One region of the Pseudomonas sp. NPDC096950 genome, then DNA from elsewhere that is predicted to be linked to it. Evidence: predicted binding sites of a transcription regulator. Region 1 holds the regulator's gene; the other holds the start of a gene.

Region 1 (8,004 bases):
CGCCGATCCTCGGCCTGGACGTCTGGGAGCACGCCTATTACCTGCGTTATCAAAACCGTCGTCCGGAATACATCAACGCGTTCTACAACGTGATCAATTGGCCTGAAGTCGCGGCGCGCTATCAGGCTGCGCTGGTTTAAGTCATCTATAAAAACAATCCAAGGCTGACTATGGGCACTGAAACACTGGCGATCGGCAGCGGACGAATGTTTCGTTACGCGTTGGGATCGCTGTTACTGCTGGCGGGTATGACGTTGTTGGGTGCCCAGGGATTGGCATGGCTGGACCTGGAGCCGAAGCTGCTGCGCGCGCTGCAAGGCGGGGCGATTTGCGCCTTGGGTACAGCGCTGGGCGCGGTGCCGGTGCTGGTGATTCGGCGCATGCCCCAGGCGCTCAGCGATACCTTGCTCGGTTTCGGTGCCGGGGTAATGCTCGCGGCGACGGCGTTTTCGTTGATCGTGCCGGGCATTTCCGCGGCGGAAAGCCTGGGGCTGACGCCTTGGGCGGCTAGCGGTCTGATCAGCTTCGGCATCATGCTCGGCGCGTTCGGGCTGTTTCTGGTGGACCGTAAAGTCTCTGGAGCAAGCCCGGAAATGCTGGTCGGCACGCTGGAACGGCCAGTGATTCCGCCGCGAATCTGGCTGTTTGTCTTCGCCATCATCGCCCACAACATTCCCGAGGGCATGGCGGTCGGGGTATCGGCGGGTGGCGGCATGCCGGACGCCGACAGTCTGGCCATGGGCATCGCCTTGCAGGATGTGCCCGAAGGACTGGTGATTGCGTTGGTGTTGGCCGGGGCGGGGATGTCGCGGGTCAAGGCGTTCCTGATCGGTGCGGCATCAGGGTTGGTGGAGCCGGTGTTCGCGCTGTTGTGTGCGTGGCTGGTGAGCCTGGCTGAATTGCTGTTGCCGTTGGGTCTGGCGCTGGCGGCCGGGGCAATGCTGCTGGTGGTGACCCATGAAGTCATCCCGGAGTCGCGACGCAATGGTCACGACAAACTGGCCAGCCTGGGGTTGTTGATGGGGTTTTGCTTGATGATGGTGATGGATACGGCACTCGCCTAGCGAGTGCTTAACCGCCTTCGCCGAAGTAGTCGTTGATCAAATCCACCAATGCCTGCAAGGCTTCGTCAGCCTGCTCACCTTCGGTTTTCAGGTGAATGATGGTGCCCTTGCCGGCCGCGAGCATCATCATGGCCATGATGCTTTTACCGTCGACCATGGACTCGGGATTGCGTCCGACCCGGATCGTGCAATCCTTGAACTCACCGGCAACGCCAACGAATTTCGCGGAAGCCCGGGCGTGCAGGCCCAGCTTGTTGATGATTTCAATTTCCAGAGCAGGCATCGCGTTGTGAATCCTTTAGCTGAGGTCGCGGTGGCGAACCTGGACGTTCTTCAGGGATTGTTGCAGAGCTTGGCCCAGACGTTCGGTCAGGTAGACGGAGCGGTGATGACCGCCGGTGCAGCCAATGGCAATGGTGACGTAGGCACGGTTGCTGGCGGCGAAGCGGGGCAGCCACTTGAACAGGTAGTTGTAGATGTCCTGGAACATCTCTTCGACGTCCGGTTGTGCCGCGAGGTACTCGGCCACCGGTTGATCGAGTCCGGATTGTGCGCGCAGCTCCGGTTTCCAGTAGGGATTAGGCAGGCAGCGCACGTCGAATACCACGTCGGCATCCACCGGCATGCCACGCTTGAATCCGAAAGACTCCACCAGGAACGCAGTGCCGGGCTCCGGCTGGTTCAGCAGGCGCAACTTGATGGTGTCGCGCAGCTGGTACAGGTTCAGGTTGGTGGTGTTGACCTTGAGGTCGGCCAGGTCGGCAATCGGACCCAGCAGCTGGGTTTCGTCCTCGATCGCCTCGGCCAGTGAGCGATTGGCATTGCTCAGCGGGTGACGGCGACGGGTTTCCGAAAAACGCTTGAGCAGGGTTTCTTCATCGGCGTCCAGGTACAGCACATCGCACTGGATATGCCGGCTGCGGACTTCTTCAAGTAATTCGGGAAAGCGCGAGAGGTGGCTGGGCAGGTTGCGCGCGTCGATAGACACGGCGACCAGCGGTTGTGCCAGCTCGGTATGAATCAGGGCGCGTTCGGCCAGCTCCGGCAACAAGCCGGCGGGCAGGTTGTCGATGCAGTAGTAGCCGTTGTCCTCAAGGACATCGAGCGCGGTGCTTTTACCGGAGCCGGAACGGCCACTGACAATGATCAGGCGCATGATTAGTGACCGTTTTGCTCGTCCAGGACAACCTGATACAAGGCTTCGTTGCTCGGGGCGCTGCGCAGTTTTTCGCGCACTTCCTTGCGATCGAGCATGCTGGCGATCTGGCGCAGCAACTCCAGGTGCGCATCGGTGGCGGCTTGCGGGACGAGCAGGACAAACAGCAAGTCAACCGGGGCGCCATCGATGGCGTCGAAATCGATAGGTGCATCAAGGTGCATCAGAGCGCTGATCGGCGAGTTGCAACCCTTGAGGCGACAGTGAGGGATGGCGATGCCGTTGCCAAAACCGGTGGAACCGAGTTTTTCACGGGCAATCAGAGCCTCGAAGACATCTTGCATCTCCAGATCCGGCACTTCCCGGGCGATCAGGTTGGCAATTTGCTCGAGGGCTTTCTTTTTACTGCCGCCCGGCACGTTCACGAGGGAACGGCCGGGGGTCAGGATGTTTTCAAGTCGGATCATGGGTTGGGAGTGTTAACGACCGGTCGCGCCCTGGAGGAGGCTCTGGGTCTTTTCCTTATGCTTTTTGAGTTGTTTATCCAGCTTGTCGGTGAGTGAGTCGATCGCCGCGTACATATCGGTATGTTCCGCGTTGGCGACCACTTCACTGCCGGGAATATGCAGGGTGGCTTCGATTTTCTGCTTCAGCTTCTCGACCGTCATCGTCACCTGCACGTTGGTGATCTTGTCGAAATGCCGCTCTAATCGCTCGAGCTTTTCGCCGATGTAGGCGCGCAGGGGTTCGGTCACTTCCAGTTGGTGTCCACTGATGTTGACTTGCATACAGCTTCTCCTTCGTTGCCAGTGCATAAAGCGGCAGGTAGAGGTACCTGCCACTGGAACGCTGTGCTGTGGCTTACATCAACCGCTTGCGTTCGCTCGAAGGCGCGATCCCTAAGGACTCGCGGTACTTGGCGACGGTGCGGCGAGCCACCTGAATGCCTTGTGCCTCCAGTAAACCAGCGATCTTGCTGTCACTCAACGGCTTTTTCTGATTTTCCGCGGCAACCAGTTTTTTGATGATCGCGCGGATCGCTGTGGACGAGCATTCACCGCCTTCAGAGGTGCTGACATGGCTGGAGAAAAAGTATTTCAGCTCATATATGCCCCGAGGGGTATGCATGAACTTCTGGGTGGTTACCCGTGAAATCGTCGATTCGTGCATGCCCACCGCTTCGGCGATGTCATGCAGGACCAGCGGCTTCATCGCTTCGTCGCCGTATTCCAGGAAGCCGCGCTGATGCTCGACGATCTGGGTGGCTACTTTCATCAGGGTTTCGTTGCGGCTTTGCAGGCTCTTGATGAACCAGCGGGCTTCCTGCAACTGGTTGCGCATGAAGGTGTTGTCGGCGCTGGTGTCGGCGCGGCGTACGAAACCGGCGTACTGGGCGTTGACCCGCAGCCGTGGCACCGACTCCTGGTTCAACTCCACCAGCCAGCGTTCGTTGTCCTTGCGCACGATCACGTCGGGAACGACATATTCGGCTTCGCTGGACTCGATTTGCGAGCCCGGACGCGGGTTCAGGCTCTGGACCAGCTCGATGACCTGGCGCAGTTCATCTTCCTTGAGCTTCATGCGGCGCATCAACTGGCTGTAGTCGCGGCTGCCGAGCAGGTCGATGTAATCGGTGACCAGGCGCTTGGCCTCGGCCAGCCAAGGCGTCTTGGCGGGCAGTTGGCGCAATTGCAGCAACAGGCATTCGCCCAGGTTGCGGGCGCCGATGCCGGCCGGTTCGAATTGCTGGATGCGGTGCAGGACGGCTTCGATTTCGTCCAGTTCGATGTCCAGTTCCGGATCGAACGCTTCAAGGATTTCCTCGAGGGTTTCGTCCAGGTAGCCCTGATTGTTGATGCAATCGATCAGGGTCACGGCGATCAGGCGATCGGTGTCGGACATCGGCGCCAGGTTCAGTTGCCACAGCAGGTGGCTTTGCAGGCTTTCGCCAGCGGATGTGCGGGTGGTGAAATCCCACTCGTCGTCATCGTTGCTCGGCAGGCTGCTGGCGCTGGTCTGGTAGACGTCTTCCCACGCGGTGTCGACGGGCAGTTCGTTGGGAATGCGCTCGTTCCAGTCGCCTTCCTCGAGGTTGTCCACCGTCGGGGCGGTTTCCTGGTAGGAGGGTTCCGAAACATCGGCGTTGGGTTGCTGTTCGGCTTTGTCGGCCAAGGGGTCGGCGTTATCGAAGTCGTCGCCTTCTTCCTGGCGTTCGAGCATCGGATTGGACTCCAGGGCCTCCTGGATTTCCTGTTGCAGGTCCAGGGTCGACAATTGGAGCAGGCGGATGGCCTGTTGCAGCTGAGGTGTCATCGTCAGCTGCTGGCCCATTCTCAAGACTAGCGATGGTTTCATGGCAGGGGCTTAACACCTTATTCGCCGGCGCGCATGCGCCATCCACTACAGGGCGCCGGAGCGCCAAACTTAAGCAAATTATATGCCCGAAACCGCAGCGTTTGCCTAGAGCGCTGTAACAATAAAAAACTATTGATTTTTTATCGAGACAAGCGCTCTGCCAACCAGCCAGACACCTCAGTGCTTAAAGGCGGAACTCATGGCCCAGATACACTTCCTTGACCAGTTCGTTGGCCAGGATGGTGGCAGAGTCACCTTCGGCGATCAGTTGGCCATCGTTGACGATGTAGGCGGTTTCGCAGATATCCAGGGTTTCACGGACGTTGTGGTCGGTGATCAGCACGCCAATGCCCTTGGCCTTGAGGTGATGGATGATCTGCTTGATGTCGCCTACCGAAATCGGGTCCACACCGGCGAATGGTTCGTCGAGCAGGATGAATTTCGGATTGGTCGCCAGTGCGCGGGCGATTTCCACCCGGCGGCGTTCGCCACCGGACAGGCTCATGCCCAGGTTGTCGCGGATATGGCTGATGTGGAATTCCTGCAGCAGGCTTTCCAGCTCCTTGCGACGACCGGCCTTGTCGAGTTCCTTGCGGGTCTCGAGGATGGCCATGATGTTGTCGGCCACCGACAGTTTGCGGAAGATCGACGCTTCTTGCGGAAGATAGCCGATACCGGCCTTGGCACGACCGTGCATCGGCTGGTGGCTGACGTCCAGGTCATCGATCAGCACGCGACCCTGATCGGCCTGTACCAGGCCGACGATCATGTAGAAACAGGTGGTCTTGCCGGCGCCGTTCGGGCCCAACAGGCCGACGATCTGACCGCTGTCGATGGACAGGCTGACATCACGCACGACCTGGCGGCTCTTGTAGCTCTTGGCCAGATGCTGAGCTTTCAGAGTTGCCATTAATTGGCCTTTTTCTGGTCGGTTTTCGGCTTCGGCTGGATCACCATGTCGATGCGCGGACGCGCCTCGGTAACCTTGTTGCCCGTGGCACGACCGGCGCTGGCCAGCTTCTTGACCGTGTCGTAGACGATTTTCTCGCCCTGGGTGGTGTTGTTGTCCTTGTCGACAACCTTGGCCTTATCGATCAGCACGACGCGGTTTTGCGCGGCGTGGTACTGGATCGTCACGCCCCAGCCCTGAACAGGCTTGGTGTCGCCAGCGGTCTGCAGTTGCTCGAAGTAGGCGAGGTTGCCCACCGAGGTCACCACATCGATGTCGCCGGTCGGGGTGCGGGTGATGGTCACGGTGTTGCCGGTGACCTTCATCGAACCCTGGGTAATGATCACGTCACCTTTATAGGTGGCAACGCCATTCTTGTCGTCCAGTTGGGCATCGTCGGCCTGAATGCGGATAGGCTGCTCTTGATCGTTCGGCAGAGCCCAGGCGCTCACGCTTCCCAGTGCTGCGCCCAGACTGAGCAAAATAGGGAGAGTTTTAACGAGCCTCATACTGTCCTCTTACGTTCGATAGCAGGTGTATCCTGCTTTCTTTCAAATACGCTTTCATTCCGTTGCCAGTCGATACACCGCCAGCGCCGTCGATTCTAACGGGTTGATCGGTCTGCGCATATTGCTGCTGCGGGAACACCGTCATGCGGGTACTGGTAACAATCAATTCACGGTTCTGTTCATCGGTGCGTGCGATACGTACCGAGTCGATCAGCTCAACCTGAGTACCGTCTGCGTTCACTTCGCCGCGCAAACTGGTGACATGCCACGGGAATTCAGTGCCGCGGTACATATTCAGGTCGGGGTTGGTCAGCAACGACACGTCGGTCGCCTTCAGGTGCTCGACCTTGTCGGACGTCAGGTCATATTGCAGGCCGCCGTCGGGCAGGTACTGAACGCTGTGGGCGTTGAGTGCGTAATAGTCAATCGCGCTTTCATCGACCTTGACGACCGGCTTGTCGAGGAAGCGTTCCGGGCTGATGTTCCAGTAGCCGACCGCGGCGAATATCGCAGCGATGCAACCGAACAGCACGAATCTGCGAAACTTTTTGCTCAGAATAAACATAGTAGGCTCACAAGTACGCGGCGTTGGCCGCATCTAGACGGCCCTGGGCGCGCAGGATCAGTTCGCAGAATTCGCGGGCGGCACCTTCACCACCACGGGCCTGGGTCACACCGTGGGCGTGTTCGCGCACAAAACTGGCTGCATTGGCCACCGCCATGCCCAGGCCGACGCGGCGAATCACCGGCAGGTCCGGCAGATCGTCACCGAGGTAGGCAACCTGTTCATAGCTTAGGTTGAGTTGGCCAAGAAGCTCGTCAAGGACCACGAGTTTGTCTTCGCGACCCTGGTACAGGTGTGGAATGCCGAGGTTTTTCGCTCGACGTTCGACCACCGGGGTTTTACGGCCGCTGATGATAGCTGTCTGCACGCCGGCTGCCATCAACATCTTGATGCCCTGGCCGTCGAGGGTGCTGAAAGTCTTGAATTCACTGCCGTCTTCGAGGAAATACAGGCGCCCGTCGGTGAGGACGCCGTCGACGTCGAAAACCGCCAGTTTGATGTGCTTGCCGCGTTGCAGCAGGTCGTCGCTCATTACATTACTCCTGCACGCAGCAGGTCGGACAGGTTGAAGGCGCCAACCGGGCGGTCTTCCTTGTCGACGACTACCAGTGCGTTGATTCGATGGTCTTCCATGATTTTCAGGGCTTCGGCTGCCAGCATATCGGGGCGGGCGGTCTTGCCATGAACAGTCATGACCTCGTCGATGGTCGTATGGTGGATATCGATGGTCCGGTCGAGGGTGCGGCGCAAGTCGCCGTCAGTGAAGATCCCGGCCAGTTTGCCGTCGGCTTCCACGATCGCGGTCATGCCCAGGCCCTTGCGGGTCATTTCCATCAAGGCGTCCTTGAGCAGCGTGCCCCGTTGCACCTGGGGCAATTCTGCGCCGGCGTGCATCACGGTTTCCACTTTCAGCAGCAGACGTCGGCCCAGCGCACCGCCCGGGTGGGAAAACGCGAAGTCTTCAGCGGTAAAGCCGCGGGCTTCCAGCAGCGCCACGGCCAGGGCATCGCCCATGACCAGCGCGGCGGTGGTCGAGGAAGTCGGCGCCAGGTTCAGCGGGCAAGCTTCGTGCTCGACATGCACATTGAGGTTGATCTCGGCAGCCTTGGCCAGCGCTGAGTCGGGGTTGCCGGTCATGCTGATCAACTGTATGCCCTGGCGCTTGATCAGCGGCAGCAGGGTGACCATTTCATTGGTGGAGCCGGAGTTCGACAGCGCCAGGATGATGTCGTCGCGGGTGATCATGCCCATGTCGCCGTGGCTGGCTTCAGCCGGGTGAACGAAAAAAGCCGTGGTGCCGGTGCTGGCCAGGGTGGCGGCAATCTTGTTGCCGATGTGCCCGGATTTGCCCATGCCGAGCACGACCACGCGGCCTTTGCTGGCCAGAATCATCTCGCAAGCGCGTA
Region 2 (8,004 bases), on a different contig from region 1:
CACCGATTGCGGAATCGGCGTCAGGCCCTGGGCATCTTTATAGACGCCCACACCCAGATCGAATTTGCGCGGGTTGGGGTCCTGCGCATAGGCCTCCATCAGGCCGAGAATCGGGTCGCCGGGTACTCGGCCGATGGCGTCGAAATGCATTATTTGCGGCCCTCGGCATCCTTGGCCACGTCATCTGTGCGCGCGGCCATGATGAAGTCGTTGCGGTGCAGGCCCTTGATCGAGTGGCTCCACCAGGTCACGGTGACTTTGCCCCACTCGGTCAGCAGGCCCGGGTGGTGACCTTCGGCCTCGGAGATTTCACCCACCGCGTTGGTGAAGGCCAGGGCGTGCTTGAAATTCTTGAACAGGAAAACCTTTTCCAGCTGCATCACGCTGTCGCGGACTTCGATGTTCCAGTCCGGGATCTGTTTGATCAGTACCGGCAACTCTTCGTCGCTGACCTGAGGGGCGCCGGCTTGGCAGGCTTCGCAATGGGCTTGGTTCAAAGCGGACATGGTCTGTTTCCTGTATCGAGTTTTTATATGGGCTATATCGGCCGTCAATGCCGTCACGCTAAACCAAAGCCGCGCCGACTGACAGGCTCACTTGTCAGTAAAAGTCGCGGTTCACGCGGCCTTGGGTTTGGGTGGGAATTTCGGTGCGTGCAAGCCCAGCTGCATGCCTTGCTTGACCATCGCCATGATGTCTTCATGGGCCACGTCGAACAGGCGCTTGAGATTGGGCAGCACAAAGTACAGCGGCTGCAGGATGTCGATGCGATACGGCGTGCGCATGCATTCCAGCGGATCGAAGGCTTGATGCTCCGGCTCGTCCGACATGCAGTAAACGGTTTCTTTCGGCGAGGACAGGATGCCGCCGCCGTAGATGCGCAGGCCCTCTGGCGTATCGACCATGCCGAATTCGATGGTCATCCAGTACAAACGCGCCAGGTACACGCGTTCTTCCTTGGTGGCCTGTAGGCCGAGTTTGCCGTAGGTGTGGGTAAATTCAGCAAACCACGGGTTGGTCAGCAACGGGCAGTGGCCAAAGATCTCGTGGAAAATGTCTGGCTCTTGCAGGTAATCCAGCTCTTCGCGGGTACGGATAAACGTCGCTACCGGAAACTGTTTGTTGGCGAGCAATTCGAAAAAGGTCTGGAAGGGGATGAGCGCCGGAACCCGGGCCACTTGCCAACCGGTGGTTTCACCGAGAACTTTGTTGATCTCACCCAGTTGCGGAATGCGGTCGTGGGGCAGACCGAGTTTTTCGATACCGTCCAGGTATTCCTGGCACGCACGCCCTTCGATCACTTTCAGTTGGCGAGTGATCAGCGTGTTCCACACCGCGTGTTCTTCGGCGGGGTAGTCGATAAAACCTTGCGCATCGGGCTCGCGGGCCACGTATTGCGTCTGCTTCATGCTGCTCTCCTGCTAGGGGGAAGTCGTTCTTGTTATGTACAGCTATGGACCTAGAGATACCCCAAGGCGTGTGGTGATGCAGCAGGTGATTCGGATCGCGCGTAGGAGAAATCCGTGTTTTTCGTAAAGTTTTCGTTACGGATTGATGGCTGTGGCGCAGGTATTGAGTTTTTCGGGTTTGAAAAGCGCTCTGGGTGTCACATAATCTTGACGACTATCTGAGTGCCCTTGCAGAAAAATGCCCCCGAGGACACCGCAATCCCCCTTGTGGGAGCGGGCTTGCTCGCGAAGAGGGAGTGTCAGTCGACATCATCATTGGCTGACACGACGCCTTCGCGAGCAAGCCCGCTCCCACAGGGTGAAGTGTTTGGCATCCAATTCACTCACCGCTTTTTCAGGCCTTTTATATGCGTATCAAAGTCCACTGCCAAAACCGCATCGGCATCCTGCGCGACATCCTCAATCTGTTGGTGGAATACGGGATCAACGTCGCGCGCGGCGAGGTCGGCGGTGAGCATGGCAATGCGATCTACCTGCATTGCCCGAACCTGATCAACATCCAGTTCCAGGCGCTGCGTCCGAAATTCGAAGCGATTGGCGGAGTATTCGGCGTCAAGCGTGTAGGACTGATGCCCAGCGAGCGTCGGCATATGGAACTCAATGCGCTGCTCGGCGCCCTGGAGTTCCCGGTGCTGTCGATCGACATGGGCGGTTCCATCGTCGCGGCCAACCGCGCGGCGGCGCAGTTGCTCGGAGTGCGGGTGGACGAGGTGCCGGGGATTCCCTTGTCCCGTTACGCCGAGGATTTCGATTTGCCGGAACTGGTGCGCGCCAACAAGTCGCGGATCAACGGGCTGCGGGTGAAGGTCAAGGGTGACGTGTTTCTCGCCGACATCGCCCCGCTGCAATCGGAGCACGACGACAGCGAGGCCATGGCCGGCGCGGTGTTGACGTTGCACCGGGCGGACCGGGTCGGCGAGCGCATCTATAACGTGCGCAAACAAGAGCTGCGCGGTTTCGACAGCATCTTCCAGAGTTCGAAAGTCATGGCTGCGGTGGTGCGCGAGGCCCGGCGCATGGCACCGCTGGATGCGCCGCTATTGATAGAAGGCGAAACCGGCACCGGCAAAGAACTGCTGGCGCGGGCCTGTCACTTGGCCAGCCCGCGCGGCCAGTCACCGCTGATGGCGCTTAACTGCGCCGGTCTGCCGGAGTCCATGGCCGAGACCGAGTTGTTCGGTTATGGCCCCGGCGCGTTCGAAGGGGCGCGGGCCGAAGGCAAGCTCGGGCTGCTGGAGCTGACGGCGGGCGGTACGTTGTTTCTCGATGGCGTTGGGGAAATGAGTCCGCGCTTGCAGGTGAAATTACTGCGCTTCTTGCAGGACGGTTGCTTCCGCCGTGTAGGCAGTGATGAAGAGGTCTACCTGGACGTGCGGGTGATCTGTGCGACCCAGGTGGACTTGTCCGAGTTGTGCGCCCGCGGCGAGTTTCGCCAGGATTTGTATCACCGCTTGAACGTGCTGTCGTTGCACATCCCGCCACTGCGCGAATGCCTCGACGGTTTGACGCCGCTGGTGGAGCACTTCCTCGACCAGGCCAGTCGGCAGATCGGTTGTCCGTTGCCGAAACTGGCGCCGGCGGCGATGGAACGGCTCAGCCATTACCATTGGCCGGGCAATGTCCGGCAGTTGGAAAATGTGTTGTTCCAGGCGGTTTCGTTGTGCGAGGGCGGGACGGTCAAGGCTGAGCACATTCGATTGCCCGACTACGGCGTGCGTCAGCCCCTTGGCGATTTCTCGCTGGAAGGCGGGCTGGATGCGATTGTCGGGCGCTTTGAGAAAGCGGTGTTGGAGCGGTTGTATTCCGAACATCCGAGCAGTCGGCAGTTGGGTAAGCGGTTGGGGGTTTCGCATACGACCATTGCCAATAAGTTGCGCGAGTATGACGTCGGCAAGACTGAGTCATAGCCAATAGTGGTTGGGGCTGTCAGGGCCCCTTCGCGAGCAAGCCCGCTCCCACAGGTGATCGCATTTCCCTGTGGGAGCGGGCTTGCTCGCGAAGGCGGTCGTCCTGGCAACCTGCAGTTCAATCTTTGCCACTTACCGGCATAACACCGCCGGTTTTTCGACTTCGACACAATCCCCTCATCCCCTCCAAACCCCTCAAGTCCTTTGTTTGCCGGGCCCCGGGCCGTCAGAAAAAAGTTGGTCTGCAAATTGCTTAAGGCTCATCAGTACAGCGGTGGGCGGCAAACGTCCGGCATGCAGAGGATTGAGTGTGGATAAGTACCTTTATGTGGCAATGACCGGCGCCAGCCAGAATGCACTGGCGCAGAAGGCTCACGCGAACAATCTGGCGAACATCTCCACCAACGGTTTTCAAAAGGACCTGGAACAGGCCCGTTCGATGCCGGTGTTTGGTGACAGCTTTCCGGCGCGTGCCTTTGCCATGAGCGAACGTCCGGCCACCGACTTCTCGCCAGGTTCGATGGTGGAAACCGGTCGTGACCTCGACGTGGCCGTCACCGGCAACGGCTGGATCGCGGTGCAGAGCCCTGACGGCAGCGAAAGCTACGTGCGCACCGGCAGCCTGAACATTGACGCCTTGGGTGTGTTGCGCGCCGGCAACGGTATGCCGGTAATGGGCAATGGCGGGCCGATTGCCGTGCCGCCCGAGCAGAAAATCGAAGTGGGCGAAGACGGCACCATCAGCATTCGTTCGATGGGTGAAGGCCCGCGCGTGATGGCCGAAATCGACCGGATCAAACTGGTCAACCCTGACCTGAAGAACATGACCAAAGGCCTGGATGGTTCGATCCACACCAAGGACGGCAAGCCGGCGCAAGCCGATGCAGGCGTCAAGCTGGTGTCCGGGTTCCTGGAGTCGAGCAACGTCAACGCCGTGGAAGAAATGACCTCGGTGCTGGCCTTGTCGAAGCAATTCGAGCTGCACATCAAGATGATGAACACCGCCAAAGACGATGACCAGGCCATGGCTCGGGTCTTGCAGATCAGCTAATTACCAGAACGTCGCGCCGTAAAACAGGCGCACGAGGAGAATCGAAATGCTTCCGGCTCTATGGGTTGCCAAAACAGGTCTGTCCGCCCAGGACACTAACCTGACCACAATTTCCAACAACCTGGCGAACGTATCGACCACGGGTTTCAAACGTGATCGCGCCGAGTTCCAGGACTTGCTCTACCAGATCAAACGCCAGCCTGGCGCCCAGTCGACCCAGGACAGCGAACTGCCGTCCGGTCTGCAATTGGGTACTGGTGTGCGCATCGTCGGCACCCAGAAAAACTTCTCCGCCGGCAGCCTGCAAACCACCGAGCAACCGTTGGACCTGGCGGTCGACGGTCGCGGTTTTTTCCAGATTCTGCAACCGGACGGCACCACGTCCTACACCCGTGACGGCACCTTCCACCTCGACTCCAACGGCCAGATCGTGAACGCCAGCGGTTTCGCCCTGGAACCAGCCATTGTCATTCCGAACAACGCCCAGACCTTCACGGTCGGTACTGACGGCACGGTGTCCATCACCGTTCCCGGCAACCCGGCCTCCCAGGTGATCGGCAACTTGCAAACCGCCGACTTCATCAACCCGGCCGGCCTGCAAGCGGTGGGTAACAACCTGTTCCTGGAAACCGCCGCCAGTGGCGCGCCGCAAGTCGGCACCCCGGGCCTGAACGGTTTCGGTACCACGCTGCAGAACACCCTGGAAGGTTCCAACGTCAGCACTGTTGAAGAGATGGTCAACATGATCACCACTCAACGCGCCTACGAGATGAACTCCAAGGTGATCTCCACCGCCGACCAGATGCTCTCGTTCGTAACGCAGAATCTGTAATCAAGTCTATGGGGCGGCCATGCGGTCGCCAGCAACACCGTGAGGTAGGGTCATGAATCGCTTTGTATCTGTTCTGGCACTGAGTGGGGTAGTCGCACTCGCGGGCTGCGTCGCGCCGACGCCCAAGCCCAATGACCCTTATTACGCCCCGGTGTTGCCGCGCACGCCGTTGCCGGCTGCCGCCAATAACGGCTCGATCTACCAGGCCGGTTTCGAACAGAACCTGTACAGCGACCGCAAGGCGTTCCGGGTCGGTGACATCATCACCATCACCCTGAACGAGAAGACCCAGGCCAGCAAAGGCGCCAACTCGCAGATCGACAAGACCAGCAAGACCGGCATCGGTTTGTCTTCGCTGTTCGGTGGCGGCTTGAGCACCAATAACCCGGTGGGCAGCGGCGACCTGAGCCTGGACGTCGGCTACAGCGGCGACCGCGCTACCAACGGCGCCAGCAAATCCGGCCAGAGCAACAGCCTGACCGGTTCGATCACCGTGACTGTCGCTGACGTCTTGCCCAACGGCATCATCGCCGTGCGCGGCGAGAAGTGGATGACCCTGAACTCGGGCGATGAACTGGTGCGGATTGCCGGCCTGGTGCGCGCCGATGACATCGCCACCGATAACACCGTGTCGTCGACCCGCGTCGCTGATGCACGTATCACCTATTCGGGCACCGGTGCGTTTGCCGATGCGAGTCAGCCAGGCTGGTTCGACCGTTTCTTCCTCAGCCCGCTGTTCCCTTTCTAGGTGGCTACGTTGAACTTCAGAAGTCTCATGGTCGCTGCCTTGTTGATGTCCGCAGCCTTCACCGCTCAAGCCGAGCGGTTGAAGGACATCGCCAGCATTTCCGGCGTGCGGACCAACCAATTGATCGGTTACGGCCTGGTGGTCGGGCTTAACGGCACCGGCGACCAGACGACCCAGACCCCGTTCACCCTGCAAACCTTCAACAACATGCTCTCGCAGTTCGGGATCAAGGTGCCGCCGGGTTCGGGCAACGTGCAGTTGAAGAACGTCGCGGCGGTGTCGATCAGTGCGGACTTGCCGGCGTTTGCCAAGCCGGGTCAGCAGGTGGATATCACCGTGTCCTCCATCGGTAACTCCAAAAGCCTGCGCGGCGGCACCTTGCTGCTGACGCCGCTCAAAGGTATCGACGGCAACGTCTACGCCATCGCCCAGGGCAACCTGGTGGTCGGCGGTTTCGATGCCGAAGGTCGCGACGGTTCGAAGATCACTGTCAACGTTCCGTCGGCCGGTCGTATCCCTGGCGGTGCGTCGGTGGAGCGTTCGGTGCCGAGCGGTTTCAACCAGGGCAACAGCCTGACCCTGAACCTCAACCGTTCCGACTTCACCACCGCCAAGCGCGTGGTCGACAAGATCAACGACCTGCTCGGCCCTGGCGTGGCCCAGGCCATCGACGGCGGTTCGATCCGCGTCACCGCGCCACTGGACCCGAGCCAGCGCGTCGACTACCTGTCGATTCTGGAAAACCTTGAAGTCGATCCGGGCCAGGCGGTGGCGAAAGTCATCATCAACTCCCGCACCGGCACCATCGTGATCGGCCAGAACGTGAAAGTGTCCCCGGCCGCCGTGACCCACGGCAGCCTGACTGTGACCATCACCGAAGACCCGATCGTCAGCCAGCCCGGCCCTCTGTCCAATGGGCAGACCGCGGTCGTGCCGCGCTCGCGGGTCAACGCCCAGCAAGAAGCCAAGCCCATGTTCAAGTTCGGCCCAGGCACCACCCTCGACGAAATCGTTCGTGCGGTGAACCAGGTCGGCGCGGCGCCGGGTGACTTGATGGCCATCCTTGAAGCACTGAAACAGGCCGGCGCGTTGCAAGCCGACCTGATCGTGATCTGAGGACGTCGACCATGGACATGCGCAAGAGCGGCACTCTCAGCACCAGCGACTCGGGTTCTTACTCGGACCTCAATCGTCTGAACCAACTCAAGATCGGCGACAAGAACAGCGACGGGAACATGCGCAAGGTTGCGCAGGAATTCGAGTCGCTGTTCCTCGGTGAAATGCTCAAGTCCATGCGCTCGGCCACCGACGAACTGGGCAAGGACAATCCGCTCAACACCCCGGCCGCCAAGCAATACCAGGAAATGTCCGACCAGCAGTTGGCCGTTTCCATGTCTCGCGAAGGCGGCGGTATTGGCCTGGCGGACGTGCTGATGCGCCAGATGTCGAAGAACAAACCGCTGGCCCCAGGTGAGGCGGCAGCGAACTCGGCGGCCAAGCAGGAGGCGGCGAAAGCCAAGGCCGAAGCGATCACCACGCCGGTGGCCGCCGGTACAGTCGCCACGAATGGCCCGTTGTCGCGCCTTAACGGCGAGCGTCCGTTGTGGGCTTCGCGCGGGGTCAAGTCGCCGACAGCGACGGCCGCTCACAGCAATGACGTGGCGCTGCTCAATCAGCGGCGTCTGGCCTTGCCGCCGAAACTGGCCGACCGTTTGCTCGCCGGCCTGGTGCCGTCCACCGCGTCCAGCACCACGACCGCGGCCACCTCCCTCAAAAACCTGTTGCCTGAGCGCGCCACCACCACGCCGACCGGCGCGGGCCCGCTGTACAACGGCGACTGGTTGCCGTCAGCAACTGCATCGGCGTCGAGCGGGCAGATGCAGATTTACGGTCGCGCAATGGCGCAGATTCCTCTGGCGCCAGCGAAGAAAGCCTTCAGTTCCGCTGACGAATTCGTCAACACCATGTTGCCGATGGCCAAGGAAGCCGCCGACCGC

The links. The regulator sigma-54, encoded in region 1, starts transcription at its own class of promoters, with help from an activator protein. The targets are predictions, from matches to a motif close to ANTGGCATNNANNTTGCTNT.
Region 2: the regulator sigma-54 is predicted to act here: its motif matches at 3,613-3,632, upstream of ACIQY3_RS06415 (flagellar basal body rod protein FlgF).

The regions. Positions count from the first base shown of each region.
Region 1 covers NZ_JBIWEL010000011.1:88,965-96,968, forward strand. Annotated here, with positions in the region: gene ACIQY3_RS18085 (superoxide dismutase) at 1-140, shown strand, start outside; gene ACIQY3_RS18090 (ZIP family metal transporter) at 171-1,064, shown strand; gene ACIQY3_RS18095 (HPr family phosphocarrier protein) at 1,072-1,347, opposite strand; gene rapZ (RNase adapter RapZ) at 1,363-2,220, opposite strand; gene ptsN (PTS IIA-like nitrogen regulatory protein PtsN) at 2,223-2,687, opposite strand; gene hpf (ribosome hibernation-promoting factor, HPF/YfiA family) at 2,700-3,008, opposite strand; gene ACIQY3_RS18115 (RNA polymerase factor sigma-54) at 3,082-4,575, opposite strand; gene lptB (LPS export ABC transporter ATP-binding protein) at 4,760-5,485, opposite strand; gene lptA (lipopolysaccharide transport periplasmic protein LptA) at 5,485-6,033, opposite strand; gene lptC (LPS export ABC transporter periplasmic protein LptC) at 6,020-6,592, opposite strand; gene ACIQY3_RS18135 (KdsC family phosphatase) at 6,606-7,130, opposite strand; gene ACIQY3_RS18140 (KpsF/GutQ family sugar-phosphate isomerase) at 7,130-8,004, opposite strand, start outside.
Region 2 covers NZ_JBIWEL010000002.1:430,765-438,768, forward strand. Annotated here, with positions in the region: gene ACIQY3_RS06395 (amino acid aminotransferase) at 1-150, opposite strand, end outside; gene ACIQY3_RS06400 (4a-hydroxytetrahydrobiopterin dehydratase) at 150-506, opposite strand; gene phhA (phenylalanine 4-monooxygenase) at 618-1,409, opposite strand; gene ACIQY3_RS06410 (sigma-54-dependent transcriptional regulator) at 1,817-3,376, shown strand; gene ACIQY3_RS06415 (flagellar basal body rod protein FlgF) at 3,687-4,427, shown strand; gene flgG (flagellar basal-body rod protein FlgG) at 4,474-5,259, shown strand; gene flgH (flagellar basal body L-ring protein FlgH) at 5,312-6,007, shown strand; gene ACIQY3_RS06430 (flagellar basal body P-ring protein FlgI) at 6,035-7,123, shown strand; gene flgJ (flagellar assembly peptidoglycan hydrolase FlgJ) at 7,135-8,004, shown strand, end outside.